Regions from separate parts of the Pseudarthrobacter sp. TE9888 genome, predicted to be linked through region 2. Evidence: predicted binding sites of a transcription regulator. Region 2 holds the regulator's gene; each other region holds the start of a gene.

Region 1 (7,060 bases), 480 kb from region 2:
GATGTTCTCTGCGCGGCGGACCAGTTCGTCCACGAAGCGTTCGGCGATGGACTCCTCCACCACCAGCCGGGCGCCGGCGGAGCAGACCTGCCCCGAGTGGACGAACGCACCGTTCAGGGCGTTGTCCACGGCGGCGTCGAAGTCCGCGTCCGCGAACACCACATTGGGGTTCTTCCCGCCGAGCTCCAGCGCCACCTTCTTGACGGTGGCGGCAGCGGAAGCGGCGATGCGCTTACCGGTTTCCAGGCCGCCGGTGAAGGAGACAAGGTCGACGTCGGGGTGTTCCGAGAGCGGGGCGCCCGCCTGTGCGCCGGCACCGGTGACGAGGTTGGCCACGCCGTCCGGCAGGCCGAGGTCCTGCAGCAGCTGCATGGCCAGGATGCTGGTGGACGGCGTCAGCTCGGAGGGCTTGAGGACGAAGGTGCAGCCGGCGGCCAGCGCGGGGGCGATCTTCCACGCCGCCTGGAGCAGGGGATAGTTCCACGGCGTGATGAGTCCGCAGACGCCCACGGGCTCGTAGACGATCCTGCTGACGACCGCGGCGTCCCCGGCGTCCACCACCCGGCCCGCCTGCTGCCCGGCGAGCCTGCCGAAGTACTCGAAGCAGGCGGCGATGTCATCCATGTCGATGCGGCTTTCCACCATCCGCTTGCCGGTGTCCAGCGATTCCGCGCGGGCAAACTTTTCCCGGCGCTCCCGCAGTCCGGCGGCGACCTTCAGGAGGAAGGCGCCGCGCTCCGGTGCCGGGACGCTGGACCAGGCGCCGGAATCGAAGGCGGCCCGGGCCGCTGCGATGGCGCGTTCGGCGTCTTCCCGGCCGGCCTCGGAGACGGTGGCCACCAGCTCCCCGTCTGCAGGGTTGCGGATTTCGCGCACCGCGCCGGACGCCGAGGGCTCCCACTTGCCGTTGATGAAGAGGGAGGAGGCGGGCTTGGTTTCAGTGCTGCTGGCGGCTTCCGGGGCCGCTGTGGCGTAAGTCATAGGAAGGACAGTAATGCACGTTGAACGACTGTTCAATACTTTTCTTGAACACTTGTTCAATGCTCATCGCGCGGCTACTGTTGCCCCTGGAGCGGGTGTTTGTTTCAGGGCTGGGGGAGGACCTGGCCGCCGCCGTTTTCGTCCGGAACCGCTGCGAAAGCGATCTGCTCCGTGCGCGCAATGCTCCGCTGGATGGAGGCCTTGTCCACGCCCAGCAGCGCGGTCAGCCACACGCCATTCTGGATGACCACGATGTCCGAGGCGCGCTCCCGGCACGCCTCCCAGGACAGCCCGGGCCTGGCGCTGGACACCAGCGCAGCGAGCCCGTCGATGTACCGGTCGAAGGCGGCGGCGTTGATCTGTGCGTAGTCCTCGTCCGCCTGGGCCAGGGCCCACAGGTGCAGCCGCAGCGACAGGTAGCGTGTGGTCAGCAGGTCGGCGCCGGCAACGCGCCGGAGCGCCCGGCGCAGCTGTTCATCGGCGGTAACCGACGGGTCCGGGGCGACCAGTAAAAGGTCATGCTCGTCCACGCGGCGCAGGGCGGCGCGGATCAGGGTGGTCTTGTCGTCGTAGTAATAGTTGACCAGGCCCAGCGCCACGCCGGCTTCCCGCGCCACGGCACGCATGCTCACGCCCGAAATCCCGTGGCGGGACAGCAGGTCCATAGCCGCTTCGAGGATGCGGGTCTGCCTGTCCACTTGTTCGCCGGAATTCACGGCACTGGTCCCCATCTGGCCAGACTATTGCCTAACACTGCACGTGCCTAACGCGGTACCGCCACGCCCTCCCGGCGACCGGATGGGCCTGCGGATGGTGTTTGAAGCGTTCGTCCGCAGGGCACGGTGGTTGTACACCGGGATTGACCTGTACAGCTTGGAGAACGATGGAAAGCGCAAGCCTGATTGCCCTCCTATTCGCCGGCGCGTTCCGCGTTGGCGAATCCGCGCAGCCCCACGCGCCGCAACTCAGCGCCACGCCCGGGCGGAAGTGGTCCGCGTGGCTGGCGTTCAGGAGCAGGGCCGCGACTTCCCTGCACCGGCTGGCCTGGGCGGTGGAGCCGGACCCGCACTGACGCAGAAGAAGCCCCCCCGGGCGCCGTAGCCTGGCCGGCCCGGTTCAGGGCTGGGCGTGGTCGGCGCGCTCCAGCAGGCGGGACACCCCGTAGCCAATCACCAGGCCCCAGAACGCTGCGTGGATGTTGAAGAGGTTCATGCCGGAAATGGTCACCACGAACGTCACCAGCGAACCCAGGGTGAAGCTGGTGGCGAAGGCGGTGACGAACGCCTGCTGGAGGGCCCGCAGCATCGCGATGCCGCCCAGTGCCAGGACGAATTCCTTGGGCGCGGCCAGCATCAGCCGGGTCAGGGTGGGGGCAAACGCTGCGAACACCAGGGCCAGCAGGCCGTAGGCCACGGCGGCCGTGTACTGGCGCTCCTTCTTCCCGGACGAGGTCAGCAGGGCGTTGGTGGGGCCCGTAACGCAGGCTGAAACGGCGCCGAACCCGGCGTTCAGGACCGAAAAGGCGCCGGAAGCTATGGCGAAGGCATTCACCGGCGGACGGTGCCCGGCGGCGCGGAGGACGGCGATGCCCTGGCCGTTTTGCACGAACAGGACGGTGAGGGCCAGCGGAACCACCAGTTCGAGCTGGGCGGCCCAGGTGAATTCGGGGGCGGTGAAGACCGGGGTGGCCAGGAGCGGTCCGCCGGGCGGCAGGTTGAACTGGCCGCTGGCCGCCACGGCGATGCCGCCTGCCACCAGGGTGCCCAGGACCGGGGGCAGGTACTTGCCAAGTCTGGGAACCGCGGTGAGGATCAGGAACGCAGCCACCATCGGGGCAGCCACGGCCGGGTTGTCGTGGGTGGAGGCGACGATGTCGGTGCCGAACTTCAGGAAGACCGCGGCCACCATGGCCATCACCAGCGGCATGGGCACCAGCGCCATGGCTTTGCGCACCACGCCGGTGGCGCCGAGGGCGAGGATCAGCACGCCGGAGGTGAAGAAGGCCCCGACGACTTCGGGGAAGGCCAGGTGCTGCAGGGATGGTCCCAGGAGCACCGTGCCGGGGATGGACCAGGCGAAGCCAAGGGGCTGCCGGTAGATCAGTGACATCAGCAGCGTGGCGGCCCCGCCGGAAAAGAGGATGCCAAAAACCCAGGACGACAGCTGGCCCTGGGTCAGGCCGCCGGCCGTTCCGACGGCCAGGGTGACGGCGATGGGCCCGGACGCCGCGAAGATGAGTCCTATGGCCCCGTTGGAGACATAGGACAGGCCCAGATCGCGAAGAATCCGGCGTGGGCCCGCAGGCCGGACCCCCGGACGTTCCAGCAGGGGTTCCGGCGCCGGTACCGGCGGGGCTGGCTCGACGGAGCTGGCGGTCGGATGGTGGCGGGGGTGGCTCATCGGGGCTCCTGGCTGGGGCGGAAAAACCGGAAGCGCTCCGAAGCATCAGCTCCGGAGCGCCTCCGTGCGGGGGTATCTCCCAGTTTGCGTGCTACTTCTTCTGGCCCTGCTTTGCCAGGACGTAGTCATAAACTACTTCCTCGCCCTTCCCGTCGGTACGGGGGCGGGGGTCCAGCATCAGTTCAGGCTTCACTGCCGAGGCGATGTCGTCGGCGTTGTGGGGATCGCCGGGGAAGTAGAGCTGCTGGGTGACCGGCTCGTAGCCCGGTGCGGACACCTTGATGTGGATGTGCGCCGGACGCCAGGCGTGCCAGCCCGCGGCACTGATCAGCTGCCCGCAGGCCCCGTCCGTGGGGATCTGGTAGGGCGCCGGACGCATCGTGTTGATCTCGAACCGGCCGTCGTCCGAGGCCTTGACGGTGGCGCGGAAAAGCCACTCGGGCAGGCCCGGGGCGTACTGGGAGTAGAAGCCGGCGGCGTCAGCGTGCCAGATCTCCACCTGGGCGCCCTGGATGGGGTTGCCGTCGGTGTCGGTGAACTGGCCGCTGAAGCGCAGCGGGGTGCCCTCTTCGCCGTCGCGCATTTCAACCGTGGCGGGCGTCTGGAGTTCCGGGGAGTTGGGAACGTAGTAGGGGCCTTCAATGGTGCCCACGGTGCCGGGACGGTCCTGGGAGTTGACGTCCTCAACGGTGTGCTCAAGCCAGACGTCGAGGAACAGCGGCCATTCACCGTCCGTGCCGACCTTGATCAGCCAGGCTTTGAGCGCGTTGTATTCCTCGTAGGTGACCTGGTGTTCCTCGACGATGTCGTTGGCGGCCTTGATCAATGCGCCGGCCAGCAGGCTCACCCGTTCCTTGGATACGTCCACCTTGGAGAGCTTGCCCGACGCTGCGAACCGCTCGGTTGCCTTGGTGCCTGCTTCGACGGCGGTGCCTTCGTTTTCCGTGCGGCTGTCCGTTGGGGTCTGGGTCATGACAATGTCCACCTTCCTCATTGAATGGGGACAGGAAGGGCTCCTGCACCCGACGCGGGCTGCGGGGCCAGTCGTTGGGCCCTGCGCCGCACCGCGTGATGTCGGTCTCAATCGTAGGCCCGCAGATAAGGACGCTACAAATATCAACTGGGCGTCTTTTGAGTCATTATCGGTACATAAAGACACCCTTGGTGGAAGCTAGGTATTTGCCTGATGTGAGGCCAATCACGAGCGGCAAGAATTGCTGGACAACGTCCGCCGCCGAAGCCTCTTCCCGAGTGGACCTCCGCCCATCCGTCCAGCAATCTCCAATGAAGGAGCACGCCATGACCGAGAACCTGATCCATGCCCGCGAGGTCCTTGCCGACGCCGTGATCGACGACCGCGAGAACGGCGTCATCCGGGCCAAGCGCGAGATCTTCACCGACCAGGAGATCTTCGAACTCGAGATGAAGCACATCTTCGAAGGCAACTGGGTGTACCTGGCCCACGAGTCGCAGATCCCCAACGTGGGCGACTACTTCACCACCTACATCGGCCGCACCCCCGTGATGATCACCCGGGACAAGGACGGGCAGCTGAACTGCCTGGTCAACGCCTGTTCGCACCGCGGCGCCATGCTGTGCCGCCGCAAGACGGACAACCGCACCACCTTCACCTGCCCGTTCCACGGCTGGACCTTCAAGAACTCCGGCGAGCTGCTGAAGGTCAAGGACTCCCGGAACGCCGGCTACCCCGAGACGTTCAACAAGGAAGGCTCGCACGACCTCACCAAGGTGGCCCGCTTCGAGTCCTACCGCGGCTTCCTGTTCGGCTCGCTGAAGGCCGACGTGCTCCCGCTCGAGCAGCACCTGGGCGATGCCACCAAGGTCATCGACTCGATCGTCGACCAGTCACCCGAAGGCCTGGAAGTGCTGCGCGGCTCCTCCACCTACACCTATGACGGCAACTGGAAGGTCCAGGCCGAGAACGGCGCGGACGGCTACCACGTCACGGCCGTGCACTGGAACTACGCGGCCACCACCGCCCGCCGCAGCGCCGGAGACTCCGCCAACAAGACCAAGGCCATGGACGCCGGCAAGTGGGGCAAGGTCAAGGGCGGCTTCTACTCCTACGACCACGGGCACCTGCTGCTGTGGCAGGAATGGACCAACCCCCAGGACCGTCCGCTCTGGGACCGCCGGGACGAGCTTGTGGCCAAGTACGGCGAGGAGATGGCGAACTTCATGATCAACATCTCCCGCAACCTCTGCCTGTACCCGAACGTGTACATCATGGACCAGTTCTCCTCGCAGATCCGCCACTTCCGGCCCATCTCCGCGGACCAGACCGAGGTGACCATCTACTGCATCGCCCCCAAGGGGGAGTCCCAGGAGAACCGTTCCAAGCGCATCCGCCAGTACGAGGACTTCTTCAACGCCACGGGCATGGCCACGCCGGACGACCTGGAAGAATTCCGCTCCTGCAACAAAACCTACTGGGCCACCAGCGCCCCGTGGAACGACATGACCCGCGGCTCCACCCACGAGATCACCGGACCGGATGAGCAGGCGCAGGCCCTGGGCATGACCCGGGTGATCGCCTCCGGCGTGCGCACCGAAGACGAAGGGCTCTACCCCATCCAGCACGGGTACTGGAAGGAAGTCATGGACCGGGCCCTGGCGGAGGAAGAGGAGCGTTCCGCCCTGGAATCCGTTCCCGTCACCGCCTGAGAGAGCCCGCCGCAACCACAGAGAGCGCAGAACCCATGACCAACCTGACCCACACCGCCCCGGCCCTGAAGAGCGCGGAGGAGATTGCAATCCTCGAAACCGTCCGGGCGTTCCTCTACCGGGAAGCCCGCCTGCTGGATGACCGCCAGTTCGATGAATGGCTGGAGTGCTACCACCCGGACTCCGAATTCTGGATGCCGGCCTGGGACGTGGACGACCAGCTGACGCAGGACCCCCAGAACGAGATCTCCCTGATCTACTACGACAACCGCGGCGGCATCGAGGACCGGGTGTTCCGGATCAAGACCGACAGGTCATCGGCCACCTCCCTCCCGGAGCCGCGCACGGGCCACAACATCACGGACGTCGAGGTGTTGTCGAACGACGGCGGCACGGTGGAGGTGCGCTTCAACTGGTTCACCCTTTACTTCCGCTACAACACCACGGACACCTACTTCGGCACCAGCTACTACACCCTGGACCTCTCCGGCCCGCAGCCGGTGATCCTGAAGAAGAAAGTGGTCCTGAAGAACGACTACATCCATCACGTGGTGGACGTCTACATGATCTGACCTGCCCGCAGCCGGCGCCCGGGACGAACGGGCGCCGCACGGCGGCTCCCACCCCTGTGCCCGACGGGCACGCCCCAACTTTTCCCGGACGCGACGACGCGCCCGCCCAGTCAGGAGGACCCCATGGGCCACAAAGTAGCCCTCAGCTTCGAAGACGGCGTTACGAAAGTCATCAAGGTCGGCGACTATGAGACCGTCATGGACGCGGCCTACAAGGCGCGCATCAACATTCCGTCGGACTGCCGCGACGGCGCCTGCGGCACCTGCAAGGCGTTCTGCGATTCCGGCTCCTTCGACCCGGGCGACTTCATCGACGACGCCATGACGGAGGAGGAACTCGAAAAGGGCTACCTGCTCACCTGCCAGGCCGTCCCGGAGTCGGACCTCGCCATCCAGATCCCGGCCACGTCTGAATCGGCGAA
Region 2 (7,060 bases):
CCGCACTGCCCGCCGGCGGACCCCAAATCAACGCCGACGATCCGTACTTCATCGCCCCGGACAACATGCCCGAGCGCATCCGTGCGGCGGTCCGGCGCACCGGCGATGTCCTGCCCAACGATCCGGCCACCATCACCCGCTGCATCATGGACAGCCTCGCAGCCGGCTACGCCAGGACCATCACCGCTGCGGAACGCCTCGCGGGCCGTTCCGTGGACGTGGTGCACGTGGTGGGCGGCGGCTCCCAGAACGCCCTGCTCTGCCAGCTCACCGCCAACGCCACGGGACGTCCCGTCGTCGCCGGACCGGTCGAAGCCACCGCCCTGGGCAACGTGCTGGTCCAGGCGCGGGCCGCCGGGGCCGTCGACGGCGGGCTGGCCGAGCTCCGCCGGATCGTCGCCACCGAAACCAGCCTGGACCGGTACCAGCCACTTGTCGCTGCGCGCCAAGGATGCGTGAATTAGGAATGCCCCTCTTCGACCTTCCCCTGGCCCAGCTGCTCAGCTACACCTCCGGGGTCACGCCGCCGGGGGACCTCAAGGCGTTTTGGGATGCCACGGTGCGGGAGGCCCGGGCGTATCCACTGGCCGCCACATTCGAACCGGTGGAGAACTACCTCACCGTGATTGAGACCTTCGACGTCACGTTCTCCGGTTTTGGCGGTGCTCCGGTCAAAGGCTGGCTGCATCTTCCCGCCCACCGGGAGGCTGATGTCCAGCTTCCGGTGGTGGTGCACTACATCGGCTACTCGGGCGGGCGGGGCCTGGCCAACCAGGACACCCGCTGGGCGCAGGCCGGGTACGCCCACTTCATCATGGACACCCGCGGCCAGGGGTACGGCGGCATGGTGGGCGACACCCCCGACCCCCACCCCTCCGCCGGGGACGTGGTACACGCAGGCCTCATGACCAGGGGCATCGCCAGCCGGGAGGACTACTACTTCCGCAGGGTCTATGTGGACGCCTTCCGCGCCGTGGAGGCGGCGCAGGCACACCCCGCCGTCGATCCCGCCAAGGTGGTGCTGGCGGGCGTCAGCCAGGGAGGCGGCCTGGTGGTGGCCACTGCAGGGCTCACCGCGGGACGGCTCGACGGCGTCATCGCCGCGCTGCCCGATGTCCCCTTCCTGCAGGACTTCCCCCGTGCCATCGACATCACCCCACGCGGCCCGTACCCGGAGATCGCCCAGTTCCTCGCCCGGCACCGGGACCGCTACGACGCCGCCCTGAAGGTCCTCAACTATTTCGACGGCGTCAATTTGGCCCGCTGGGCCTCCGTTCCGGCACTGTATTCCGCTGCCCAGATGGATGACATCTGCCCGCCGTCCACGGTTTTCGCCAGCTACAACGCCTATGGCTCCGCGGCAGCATCGGGCAGCACTCCCGGCAAGGAGATCGAGGTGTACCGATTCAACAACCACGAAGGCGGCCAGGAACACCACTGGATCCGGCAGCTGCAGTTCCTGCGCAAGCTCCTTGGGTAGGCGAGTGCACCGGAATGTGACGCAACCGATTTTGCGGCCTCCGTGTGCCGGGTTTATGGTCACTTCCATGACTAACCGTTGGTATGCGTATTTTTCGTTGGCTCTGGAGGAGCCCGCGTCTAACTGACACGCATCCAACTTCCTTCAGAGCCAACAGGGCAGAGATCATTCTCTGCCCTTCGCCGTTTCTCCGGCGGGTTCTGAAATCCGGGCCCGCTTCCCATCTGGAACAGGACCCCGAACATGAGCACCGCAACAGCAGCAGCACCGGCCAGCGACACCAAGTCCACCTCGAACCTGCGCGTCAGCGAATTCACCCCGCTGCCCACCCCGTCGGCACTCCTCACCAAACTGCCCCTGGACGCCCGGGCCGCCGCCGTCGTCGAACGCGGACGCGATGAGGTGCGCGCCATCATGGACGGCGTGGATGACCGCCTGCTGGTCATCGTGGGTCCCTGCTCCATCCACGACCCCAAGGCCGGACTCGAGTACGCGCGGCGGCTGGTCAGCCAGGCAGAGAAGCACAAGGAAGACCTGCTGATCGTCATGCGGACCTACTTCGAGAAGCCGCGCACCACGGTGGGCTGGAAGGGCCTGATCAACGATCCCCGGCTGGACGGCAGCCATGACATGGTCACCGGCCTCCGCACGGCCCGGCAGTTCCTGCAGCAGGTCACCGCGCTGGGCCTGCCCACCGCCACCGAATTCCTGGAGCCGATCAGCCCCCAGTACATGGCGGACCTGATCTCGTGGGGTGCCATCGGTGCGCGCACCACGGAGAGCCAGATCCACCGGCAGTTGGCGTCCGGGCTTTCCATGCCCATCGGTTTCAAGAACGGGACCGACGGCGGCCTGCAGGTAGCCATCGATGCCTGCGGTGCCGCCGGGGCGGCGCAGGCGTTCCTGGGAATCGACGGCGAGGGCCGGGCAGCGCTGGTGGCAACGGCAGGAAACCCCGACACCCACGTCATCCTCCGCGGCGGCCGGAAGGGCCCCAACTACTCAGCGGCCGATGTGGAACGCGCCTCCACCGAACTGGCGGGCAAGGGGCTCAATCCCCGCCTGATCGTTGACGCGAGCCACGCCAACAGCGGCAAGAGCCACCACCGGCAGGCGGAGGTCGCATTGGAGATCGGTGCCCAGCTTGAGGACGGGGGAGTGGCGGCCCGGGCGGTTGCCGGCGTCATGCTGGAAAGCTTCCTGGTGGGCGGAGCGCAGAACCTGGACGTTGCGGAGCACGCCGCGGGACGGGCGGAACTGGTCTACGGCCAGAGCGTGACGGACGCCTGCATGGACTGGGATGTCTCGGCGTCTGTCCTGGAGCAGCTCGCGGCGTCGGCGCGGAAGCGGCGGCAGCAGAATTAGGGGGCGAAATAGGGGAGGCCACTACTTTCACATCTGCCACATGAACATCTAGAGTATCTATTTAGGTGGTTGGTGGATGGCTCAGCATCGGAACACCGCATTGGCACGTACCTGGGGTCACTGTTGTCCATCCGTCAGCAAAGGAAAATAGGGAAATGTCGGCAGAACAGAACTTCTCCAACGCGAAGTTCCTCACCGTGGCTGAAGTGGCCGAGGTCATGCGCGTCTCCAAAATGACTGTTTACCGCCTGGTCCACTCCGGCGAAATGCCCGCGGTGCGCTTCGGCCGCTCCTACCGGGTCCCCGAAAACGCCGTCGAACAGTACCTCAAGGGTGCTGTTGTGGACGGCCACACCGAGACCGCCTGAGGCCACCTGTCCTGAGCCGCTCCCGATAAGCGGTACCCTGTTAAGGAACGTTTTACGTCATTGTAAGAATCTGTCAGTTGTTCAGTTCGTAGCTTTGTCCACGGACATTCCCCATCAGGCAGGTACTGCATCTAGTTTGTAAGGAACTTTCGTGGGTTCAGTTATTAAGAAGCGTCGCAAGCGTATGGCCAAGAAGAAGCACCGCAAGCTGCTTCGCAAGACCCGTCACCAGCGCCGCAACAAGAAGTAGCGATACTTCGAACAGCGTGGAAATGCCCGTCGCCTTCCAAGGCGGCGGGCATTTTTTTGGCTACGCCCGGGGGCCGCGGATGCGGGCGAAGCCTTTCCAGAGGCCGTAGATGGCGCCGCCGAAGGTCGCTGCCTTCAGACCAAGGGTGGCGGCGCGGCGGCCGGCGCGGAAATCATAGACCGGCCAGTTCCGGTCGCGGGCGTGGCGGCGGAGCTTGGCGTCCGGGTTGATGGCCACCGGGTGGCCTACGAGCGAGAGCAGCGGAACGTCATTGTAGGAATCGCTGTACGCCCAGCAGCGCTTGAGGTCCAGGTCCTCCTGGTCCGCGATGGCCTGCACGGCTACCGCCTTGGCCGAGCCGTGGAGGATGTCTCCCACCAGGCGTCCGGTGTACATGCCGTCCGACACTTCCCCCACCGTGCCCAGGGCCCCCGTCAATCCCAGCCGGGTGGAGATCACCGTGGCCACTTCGATGGGCGTGGCCGTTACCAGCCAGACGCGGCGGCCCACGCGGAGGTGCTGTTCTGCCAGCGCCTTGGCACCGGGCCAGATCCGCGACGCGATCATCTCGTCGTAGACCTCTTCACCCAGCGCCTTGATGTCGTCAACGGTGATGCCGGCGGCGAGGGTCAGGGCCGAATCGCGGACCGCATGGACGTCGTCGATGTTTTCCCCGCGCGCCACGAACTTGAACTGCTTCCACGCGAACCCGGCAGCCTGGATCAGCGTGAACGCCCCCCGCTGGTGCATCTTGCGGGCCACATGGAAGAGGCTGGCACCGCGCATCAGGGTATTGTCCACGTCGAAAAACGCCGCCTCACCGGGCTGCGGCGCAGCAACCGGCCGTGTAACGACGGCGACGTATTTCTCCTCGGGCATGGACTTGAGTCTAGTCAATCCACCCGCCCGGCGCCGTCGGCGTCACCTGCACCGCGCGAACGGCGATACCGTTAAGCCATGGCTACCCCCCGCGTCGTCCTGGTCACCAAAGCTGACTGCCACCTCTGCGAAGAGGCGCGCGACGCCGTCGGCCGGGTCACGGCCGCGTTGGGCCTTGAGTGGAGCGAAGAGCTGGTGGACAACCAGCCCGAACTGCGGGAGCGCTACGCCGAAGAGATCCCCGTGGTCCTGGTGGACGGGGTGCAGCGCGACTTCTGGAAAATCGACGAAGCCCGGCTGGAACGCGTCCTGCAGCGCGCCATGGCCAAGTAGGGGGATGCCAGTGACGTCCTTGGATTCAACCCCCCAGCCTGTGCCGGACGTTCCGGATGCCGCGGGCACACCGGCCAAGCAGATTCCTCCCGCTGCCGTGGCCCGGTTGACGCTCTACCTCCGTGCCCTGAACACGCTGCTGGCCGAGGGGGTTGAGCGTGTCTCGTCGGAATCGCTCGCAGAAGCCTCCGGCGTCAGCTCCTCCACGCTGCGCAAGGACCTGTCCCACGTGGGGTCCTACGGCACCAGGGGAGTGGGCTACGAGGTGCAGTACCTGAGCCGCCACATCGCTGCGGCCCTGGGGCTGACGCATGACTGGAAAGTGGCCATCGTTGGAGCCGGAAACCTGGGCAAGGCACTGGCGCGCTACGGCGGCTTCGAATCGCGGGGCTTCGACGTGGTGGCCATTTTCGACGCGGACCAGATGGTGGTGGGCAACGAGGTGGGATGGCTGCGGGTCAGCGACGTGGCAGACCTCGAGACCGTCCTCCACCGCACCGGGGCAAACATGGTGGTGCTGGCCCTTCCCGCGGCCGTGGCCCAGGGCATCTGCGACCGGGTGGTGGCTGCCGGCGTGCACAGCGTGCTCAGCTTTGCTCCCGTCATGCTGCAGGTCCCTGAGGGAGTCAACCTCCGCAAGGTGGACATGGCCACCGAGCTCCAGATCCTGGCCTATCACGCCCAACGCGCGCAGGCGCCGGGACAGCCGGCCTGAGGACAGGTCTAAAAGCGGTGGCCCGGGATGCTGGACATCCCGGGCCACCGTTGCAGTCTGCCGTAGGCTTTACCGCCCGTAAGGGTTGCCGAAGCCGCCGGAATAGGGGTTGGCGAACGGCTGCTGCTTCCGGAAATACGGGGCAGCGGCCGGGAGGTAGAGCAGGACAATGGCGGCAATGCCCAGGACCGTCCCGAGCGTTCCGAAGGTGGGGACCCCGAACAGGCCCAAAACGGAGAGTGCCGCGAACACGGTTCCGAGGATGCGTGCCCAGTTCCTGCCCTTGCGGATGAAGAACGCCACCAGCAGGTAGAGCGCGACGCCGATGATCGCGAAGACGACCAGGGTGCCGGCGATGACGCTCTTGATGTCGTCATACGTGACGGCTGCTCCGCTGGCTTTCACCTGCTGCTCGAAAGCCTGCCGGAACTGTGGATCATCGAGTTGGGTGAGGCCGGCGAGCACGGAAACGACAAAAATCACCGCGGACGCGATCAGCAGCCAGAACGAGATGTTCACCAGCTGCGGGATGCCGTTGCTTCCCGCCGGCTGTGGCTGCTCCGAGGGGTACTGGCCGTACGGGGACTGCCCATACGGCGCCTGCCCGTACTGGGGTGCATTCTGGGCATACTGGGAACCGTACTGCGGTGCATTCTGGCCATACTGCGGCGCTGCGGGCGGCTGCGAACCGTACTGGGGCTGGTTCTGCCCGTACTGCGGTGCGTTCTGGCCATACTGGGGCGCATTCTGGCCGTAGCGCGGCTGCTCGGGTCCGGGCTGCTGGCTGCCGGACTGGTCATTGCCGGAGTAGGGATCTTGGGGCGCGGGAGGCGGGACGGGAGGAGTACTCATGGGCGTTCCTTCTGCAGGTCGGGATCCAGGTAGGCTGCCGGGAATCGGTCCTCAGCCTTCCCCCCAGCATGGCTTAGCTCCACCGTACCCCCGGCAGGCGGAGATGTGGGTGATTCGGGCGGCATTCACGCCCACGACCGTGCCTGCAGGGCGTATTTAAACAGCACACCCCGGCACCGGGCCGAAAAGGCCTGGTGCCGGGGTGCGCCGGGTGGTGAAAGTTATGCTGCGGGCGCGATGAAGGCGAGTTCGAGGTTGATGGCAACCTTGTCGCTGACCAGCACGCCGCCGGCTTCGAGGACGGCGTTCCAGGTGAGGCCGAAATCCTTGCGGCTGATGGTGGTCTCGGCGGTGAGGCCGGCGCGGGTGTTGCCGAACGGATCGACGGCCACGCCGTGGAGCTCGGTCTCGAGGGCCACGGGACGGGTGACGCCCTTGATGGTGAGGTCGCCCTGGAGCTCGTAGGCGTCGCCCTTGGTGACGATTGCATTGGAAACGAAGGAGATCTCCGGGAACTTCTCAACGTCGAAGAAGTCTTCGCCGCGTACGTGGCCGTCACGGTTGACGTCGCCGGAGTCGAAGCTGGAGGTCTTGATAGTGGCGTTGACCTTGGAGTCGGCCACGTTCTCGGCGAGGTTCAGGGTGGCCTCGGCCTCTTTGAACTGGCCGCGGACCTTGCTGATGCCCGCGTGACGGACGGTGAAGCCGATCTCGCTGTGGGAGTTGTCCAGGGTCCAGGTGCCGGTGGTGACGTCTGCGGGAAGTGCCATGATGTTGCTCCTTGGTGTGAATGCCTGCTGTAGTCCTGCGGTTGAACC
Region 3 (7,060 bases), 3.3 Mb from region 2:
TGGGCTAAGCGTTAAGCCATGCAGAGTAATATTTCCGGGCCTTGGCCAGCTTAGGGTTGATGATCACCTGGCAGTAACCCTGCTCCGGGTGCTTGGCGTAGTAATTCTGGTGGAATTCCTCCGCCACATGGAACCGCGGCAGCCGGCTGACCTCCGTGACAATGGGATGCGGCCATAATGCCTGGTTGCGGTCGATCGCCTCTTCGAAGAGGATCTTCTCCTCTGTGGTCTCGTAGAACATCGAGGAACGGTACTGGGTGCCGACGTCGTATCCCTGGCGGTTCAGCGTGGTGGGATCATGCAGGGCGAAGAACATGTCCAGGACCACCTCCGCGGGGATGATGTCTTCATCGAAGGTCACGGCCACAACTTCGGCGTGGCCGGTGGTCCCACTGCAGACAGAGTAGTAATCCGGGTGCGGATCGTGGCCGCCGGTGTAGCCGGACACCACGGAGGTGACGCCCTTGGTCCTCTGGTAGACGGCGTCCAGGCACCAGAAGCACCCTCCGCCCAGAACAAAAGTTTTCATGACCTCTTCAATGGTTGACGGCGCCGGAAGATTCCCGGCACCCCGGCCGGGTGCCGCAAACTGCGGCGCCGCGATGCCAATGGGGTAAAACTAAGACTATGGAACCTGTGGACACCGACGTTACCGGCCAGGCAGATCACGACGGCGACGCCTCTTCCGACACGCCGGCTGCGGCCGGTTCCGCGGACGCCCCCACATTGGCCGAACTGCTCCTTGCGGTTGAGGAACTGTGGCCGGAATCCCTGGCGGAGAACTGGGACGAGGTGGGGCTCGTGGCAGGCCACCCGTCCGCCCCGGTCACGAAGGTGATGTTCGCCGTCGATCCCACCCTGGAAGTCATTGAGGAAGCGGTTGAGTGGGGCGCGGAACTGCTCATCACCCACCACCCCCTGCTGTTGAAGGGCGTCACGTCCGTGGCCGCCACGTCGGCAAAAGGCAGGGCAGTCCACCGTCTTATCGAGTCGGGAACGGCACTGCTGACCGTGCACACCAACGGGGACTCCGCCGTCGGTGGTGTCTCCGACGTCCTGGCCGATGCCCTGGGTCTCCAGGACGTCGCCCCCCTGACCGTGGCGGCCAACGGGCTTCCGGAGGAGGGCATTGGGCGGGTGGGGGACCTCGCGGACGCCATGAGCCTGGGCGACTTCGCGGCCCGGGTCTTCGGAATCCTGCCCTCAGTGGCTGGCGGCGTGCGTGTTTCCGGCGACAAGGACGGGCTGGTCCGGCGCATCGCGGTCTGCGGTGGTGCCGGGGATTCGCTGTTCAACGAGGTACGTGCCAGCAACGCAGACGTCTACGTCACCGCTGACCTCCGCCACCACCCGGCGTCGGAAGCGCGGGAGGCCGCCGCCAACGGACGGCCGTACCTGGTGGACGTGTCGCACTTTGCGAGCGAATGGCTCTGGCTGCCTGCCGCGGCCGCGGCCCTGGGCAACGTCCTGGCCGACCAAGGCCATGACGTGGAGATCCTGGTCAGTACCACCAACAGCGATCCGTGGGACTTCATCCTCACTCCCGGCTAGAGTCTAGGAAGCGCCGGTTCGGTGCCCGGCCCAGGCCGGAAGGATCTAGCGGAGGTAAACGTGGCCAAGGCAGCACCGGCGGAACAGTTGAAGTTGCTCGAACTGCAGGGCCTTGACGCCAGGTTGAAGGGCCTCACCAACCGCCGCCGCACGCTCGAAAACGATCCCCGCATCAAGGACCTCGAGGCCGCCCTGTCCGTCGCCAACGGTGAACTGGGCGCGGCCAAGGTGGCCGTCCACGACGCCGAGGCTGCGCTGAAGCGGGCCGAGGCCGACGTCGAACAGGTTGCCTCCCGGATCCAGCGTGATGAAGCACGGCTCAACAGCGGCACCGGCCTGTCCAAGGACCTGGTGGCTCTGCAAAAGGACATTGCGTCGCTGAACAAGCGGCGCTCCGACCTTGAAGACGTGGAGCTGGAAGTCATGGAGCGGCTGGACTCGGTGCGGGAACGGCAGGCGGCGCAGCAGCAGATCGTCGATGACATCCAGGGGTCCTTTGGAACCATCAGGGCCGAACTCGATGCGGCCCTCGCCGACGTGGAAACCGAAGCGGCGGGGCTTCGTGCCCAGCGCGGCGACTTTGCCCAGGGCCTGGACGCGGGCCTGCTGGCAGTTTACGAAAAAACGCTCGCGAAGCGCGGGGTGGGTGCCGCGCGGCTCTTCCACGGCACCTCGGAAGCCTCTGGCATGAAGCTCAGCCCGGGCGACCTCGCCGAGATCAAGGCAGCTGCTGCCGACGACATCGTTTTCTGCCCCGACTCCGGGGCCATCCTGGTCCGTTCGGACGAGTGGTCCTAAACAGCCCACAGGCATCCTGCCGGGCCGTCAGCCCGGCAGGATGATGTTCAGGGCGTGCGGCTTGCGGGCGGTGCCCGGCACCAGCTCCGCCTCCCACCGTTCGCGGGCTGCCTTTAGAAGGTCCGACGGCGCCCCGGGGGCCTTTCCACGGCGCACCAGCAGGTGCCGCGCCAGTTCACCGCGGGTGTGCTTGGCGAAGTGGCTCACCACTTTCCGGACTCCTCTACTTTCGGTGAAGACGTTGACCGTGACGGTCTGCTCCGTCGGCGGGGCCCACGCCGCCGCATAGGTGCTGGACCGGCAATCCACCAGTAAGTGCCCCCGGGCTGCGGCGCCCAGGGTATCGCCAAGCTGTTCCTTCCAGAACGGAGCCAGCCGCCCGACGTCGGGCAGGGACGTGCCCATTGACAACCGGTAGGCCGGAACGCTGTCGCCAAAGCGCAGGGCCCCCCACAACGCCGAGATCACCAGGACGGACTCATCGGCCTTCCGGCGCTGCACCGGCGTCAGGGTGCGGTAGCCCAAGGCGTCGTACAGGACACCCGAGTAGATGCTGTGGGCAGGGGCCGCCGGCTCGGCGTGCAGCCGGGTATTGCGCTCGACGTCGTCCCGCAGCGATGCCCCTACGCCCAGCAGGGCGAGGGCATCCTGGTGTGCACTGATGGTGCCAAGGGCCTCGAGGACCTTGGCGCGGTACGGGTTGAGCTCCGGGAAGCCCAGGGCGGTCCAGTCGACGGCGGGACCGTGGAGCGCGGGCGTCTTGCCTTCGGAAGGGGGAAGCAGAATCAGCACCGTCCGATCCTACCGGCGACAAAAGCGGCCGGCGGCGCCGGTAGACTGGGACCCGGATGGGACAGCCAGACGGCCGCGCGCCACGCAAGTGGCTCGAGGAACGTCCGGGCTCCGCAGGGCAGGGTGGTGGGTAACGCCCACTCGGGGTAACCCGCAGGCCAGTGCCACAGAAAACAGACCGCCTGCATTTCCGGCCCCGGCCGGGAAGGGCAGGTAAGGGTGAAACGGTGGTGTAAGAGACCACCAGCTTCCCGGGCGACCGGGAAGGCTAGGTAAACCCCACCCGGAGCAAGGCCAGACAGGACACGTTCGAGGGCTGCCCGCCCGAGTGTCCGGGTAGGCCGCTGGAGGGTGCCGGCAACGGTACTCGTAGATGGATGGCCGTCGCTCCCTCGCCGGCAACGGCAGGGGAGAACAGAACCCGGCGTATCGGCTGTCCCATCCTTAAATCGCGTTTGACCACGGGCAATGCGTCGGGGATCCTGAACCGTGCCCGTAAATCCTGAAACTCGTCCCGCACCGGCTGCGGGCATTCCCGGCATCCGTGCCCAGGGCCTGGCGCTCGCCGGATTCCTGGCCCTCTCGGCGCTGGCCTGGCTGCTCTCCTCAGTCCCGATCGTCCTCAACTCGGGCGGGTGGTATGCAGGCTCAGCGAAAGCGCCGTGGATGCCGCCGTCGTGGATGTTCCGCAGCACGTGGATGCTGCTGTACGCAGGCGTGGCCACCGCGGCGTGGCTGGTCTGGCGCAAAGGCCGCCTCGCCGGCGGCACCCGCTCCGGCTACGTAGTCCAGTTGCTGCTCAACGCCGCCTGGCCCGTGACCTTCTTCGCCCTGTACCCCATGCTCGGGACCGTGGCACTGTGGGCGGCCTTCGCCGTCATCTGCGCCCTGACCGCCCACTCGCGTTCCTGATCCTGCGGTTCGGCCCGGTGGACGCCGCCGCCGGCTGCCTGGTGCTGCCGTATTTCTCCTGGCTGGTCTATTGCGCAAGCCTGAACCTGTACTCCGCCATCCACAACTGATTGCCCGCTACTGCATCCTTCCGGGCCGCCCCATGTGAGTGATTTCACGCAGCCCGAGCGTGTTCCGCGGACCGCGCCAAATTAGAATGGATCCCGGACGCAGGAGTTCTACCGCCGAAAGTTGCGTCCGCAACCGGCGGTTTTTCTTTGCACGCGATCCAGGTGCCTGGGGACCATCCCTGCAGGTGCCGGTGCCCCTGGACATCATCAGGTGGCCTACATCCGTGTACGAAGACGTACACGGCTGAACCGAGGAAGGTATTTCTGTGAGCCAGACGTCTGATTCTTGTCTTGATACGTGGATGGGCCGGGAGGCCCTCGCCGAGGCCATGATCCCGGTCATCGGCAGGCTGTACCGCGAAAACAACGTGGTGACCAGCATCCACGGCCGGAGCCTGATCAACAAGTCCACCATGAACATCCTCAAGGCGCACCGTTTTGCGCGCCGGATGAGCAAGGACGAACTGCTCCTGGAGGACACGGCCCCCCTGCTGAACACGCTGGCCGGACTCGAACTCGGCGCCGCTGCGATCGACATCGCCCGGCTGAACCAAAAATTCAAGGAAGAGGGCAACGGCGCCACCCTTGAGGAGTTCCTCCGTGCAGAACTCGCCGAGATCGTGGGCAAGCGGGGCGGCGATGACCGCACCAGCACCGACGTCGTACTCTACGGCTTTGGCCGGATCGGGCGCCTCCTGGCACGCCTCCTCATCGAAAAGGCCGGCGGTGGCCACGGCCTGCGCCTGCGCGCCATCGTGGTGCGCCGCGGTTCGGACAATGACCTCTCCAAGCGTGCCAGCCTGCTGCGCCGCGACTCCGTCCACGGCTCCTTCGAGGGCACCATCCGCGTGGATGAGGCCGCCAACACCATCACGGCCAACGGCGTCCAGATCCAGGTCATCTACTCGAACGACCCCGCTACGATCGACTACACCGCCTACGGGATCAGCAACGCCCTGGTAGTGGACAACACCGGCCGCTGGCGCGACGCCGAAGGCCTGTCCCAGCACCTGCAGAGCAAGGGCGTGGCCCGCGTCCTGCTGACCGCACCGGGCAAGGGCGAGCTGAAGAACATCGTCCACGGCATCAACCACCGCGACATCACGGACTCCGACAAGATCGTGTCCGCGGCATCCTGCACCACCAATGCCATCACCCCGGTCCTGAAGGCCATCAACGACAAGTTCGGCGTGGTCCACGGCCACGTGGAAACCGTCCACTCCTTCACCAACGACCAGAACCTGATCGACAACTTCCACAAGGGCGACCGCCGCGGCCGTTCGGCAGCGCTGAATATGGTGATCACCGAAACCGGTGCCGCCAAGGCCGTGGCCAAGGCCCTGCCCGAACTCCTGGGCAAGCTCACCGGCAGCTCCATCCGCGTCCCCACCCCGGACGTTTCGCTGGCCATCCTGAACCTCACCCTCGAAAACGGCACCACCAAGGACGAGGTCAACAACTACCTGCGCGAAATGTCGCTGCACTCGGACCTGCGCAAGCAGATCGACTACATCGATTCGCCCGAGGTTGTCTCCACCGACTTCGTGGGCTCGCGCCGCGCCGGCATCGTGGACGGCCTGGCCACGGTGTCCACGGACAAGAACCTGGTCCTCTACGTCTGGTACGACAACGAGTTCGGCTACAGCTGCCAGGTGGTCCGCGTCATGGAAGAGATGGCAGGCGTGAACCCGCCGTCCTTCCCCGCCAAGGAAAGCGCTGCCGCCCTGGCAGCCATCGCAGTCTAGTAACGGTCAGGTCTTTCCCGGCTGGTTCACTGGAATCAGCCGGGAAAGCGGACCACACTGGTGGCATGGACAACGAATCGACACTTCAGCACGAAACCACCCTCGAGCACGCACTGGACGTGGCCAAGGCCAACCATAAGGAAGCCGTGCGCCTGCTGGAACGGGCCAGGGAGGCCCACAAAACCGGTGACGTCACCGATGACCGGGTGCGCCAGCTCGAGAGCCTGCTGGCCGTGGCGGAAGAAGACCTTCGACGCGTCACCAGGGAACAGTAACCCGGGGGAGTCCCCGGCGCTGTGACCCATCACTCCTCCTCAACAGTGTGGATATCAGCGGCCGGGCGCGCCCTTTGTCCTAGGCTCTTGGGGTGCCCGACTTTCCCTTCCCGGCGTCAGCCCCGTGACCATCAGCTGGTCTGCCTACCGCCGCGCACGCCGCCGTTCCCGGCAGGCCTGGGCGCTTCTCGCCACCGCCGCCGCAGCAATTCTCGTGGCCCTGGCCTGGTTCTTCACCACCGGCCAGTTCGCGGCAGCCGGACCCGCGGCAGAGGGGCCCACTGAGGCGCCGGTCTTCGACGCCGCCTGGATGAAACCGGTCCAGGAGCCCAACCCGGTGCCCCCGGGCAGCGCCGTCGCAGCCCTTGATGGCCTGGCCGTGAAAGGCAGGGCGCCCAACACCGGCTACAGCCGCGAGGCCTTCGGCCAGGCTTGGCTTGATGTCGACCGGAACGGCTGCGACACCCGCAACGACATCCTTCGCAGGGACCTGGCCGGCGTTGTGTTCTCCGAGGGGTCCGCCTGCAAAGTCACGGCCGGGCATTTCCGGGAACCCTACACGGGCCAGGACGTGGACTTCCAGCGCGGATCCGAGAGCAGCCGCGCCGTCCAGATCGACCATGTGGTGGCCCTGGGCGACGCCTGGCAAAAGGGAGCCCAGCGCCTCACGGCCAAGGACCGCCAGAGCCTGGCCAATGATCCGCTGAACCTCGTCGCAGCGGACGGCGCCGCCAACCAGCAAAAAAGCGCGGGTGACGCCGCTACCTGGCTGCCGAAGAACACGGCAATCCGCTGCCATTACGTTGCCCGGCAGATCTCCGTCAAGGCCGCCTACGGGCTGTGGGTGACGGCGGCAGAGAAAGACGCCATGCGGCGC

Evidence for each region. The regulator Rex, encoded in region 2, represses fermentation and respiration genes when NADH is low (regulators of the CRP and FNR family bind a similar motif). The targets are predictions, from matches to a motif close to CTTGTGAANNNNTTCACAAG.
Region 1: benA (benzoate 1,2-dioxygenase large subunit) is a predicted target of Rex. The motif match lies at 4,567-4,586, and genes of this name have one in related genera.
Region 3: ACZ9J7_RS18900 (glyceraldehyde-3-phosphate dehydrogenase) is a predicted target of Rex. The motif match lies at 4,195-4,214, and genes of this name have one in related genera.

What each region holds. Positions count from the first base shown of each region.
Region 1 is NZ_JBWBRD010000002.1:1,104,732-1,111,791, reverse strand. It holds gene ACZ9J7_RS05790 (aldehyde dehydrogenase family protein) at 1-981, opposite strand, end outside; gene ACZ9J7_RS05785 (TetR/AcrR family transcriptional regulator) at 1,086-1,712, opposite strand; gene ACZ9J7_RS05780 (hypothetical protein) at 1,865-2,053, shown strand; gene ACZ9J7_RS05775 (benzoate/H(+) symporter BenE family transporter) at 2,098-3,381, opposite strand; gene catA (catechol 1,2-dioxygenase) at 3,473-4,354, opposite strand; gene benA (benzoate 1,2-dioxygenase large subunit) at 4,681-6,066, shown strand; gene benB (benzoate 1,2-dioxygenase small subunit) at 6,102-6,638, shown strand; gene benC (benzoate 1,2-dioxygenase electron transfer component BenC) at 6,762-7,060, shown strand, end outside.
Region 2 is NZ_JBWBRD010000002.1:625,766-632,825, reverse strand. It holds gene ACZ9J7_RS03615 (rhamnulokinase) at 1-464, shown strand, start outside; gene ACZ9J7_RS03610 (acetylxylan esterase) at 467-1,480, shown strand; gene ACZ9J7_RS03605 (3-deoxy-7-phosphoheptulonate synthase) at 1,724-2,845, shown strand; gene ACZ9J7_RS03600 (helix-turn-helix domain-containing protein) at 3,001-3,213, shown strand; gene ACZ9J7_RS03595 (30S ribosomal protein bS22) at 3,365-3,463, shown strand; gene ACZ9J7_RS03590 (HAD family hydrolase) at 3,524-4,342, opposite strand; gene ACZ9J7_RS03585 (glutaredoxin family protein) at 4,421-4,675, shown strand; gene ACZ9J7_RS03580 (redox-sensing transcriptional repressor Rex) at 4,686-5,390, shown strand; gene ACZ9J7_RS03575 (hypothetical protein) at 5,460-6,242, opposite strand; gene ACZ9J7_RS03570 (YceI family protein) at 6,464-7,012, opposite strand.
Region 3 is NZ_JBWBRD010000002.1:3,947,116-3,954,175, reverse strand. It holds gene msrA (peptide-methionine (S)-S-oxide reductase MsrA) at 5-529, opposite strand; gene ACZ9J7_RS18925 (Nif3-like dinuclear metal center hexameric protein) at 628-1,551, shown strand; gene ACZ9J7_RS18920 (zinc ribbon domain-containing protein) at 1,612-2,349, shown strand; gene ACZ9J7_RS18915 (YaaA family protein) at 2,377-3,141, opposite strand; RNA gene rnpB (RNase P RNA component class A) at 3,199-3,586, shown strand; gene ACZ9J7_RS18905 (TspO/MBR family protein) at 3,631-4,053, shown strand; gene ACZ9J7_RS18900 (glyceraldehyde-3-phosphate dehydrogenase) at 4,430-5,908, shown strand; gene ACZ9J7_RS18895 (hypothetical protein) at 5,974-6,183, shown strand; gene ACZ9J7_RS18890 (HNH endonuclease family protein) at 6,308-7,060, shown strand, end outside.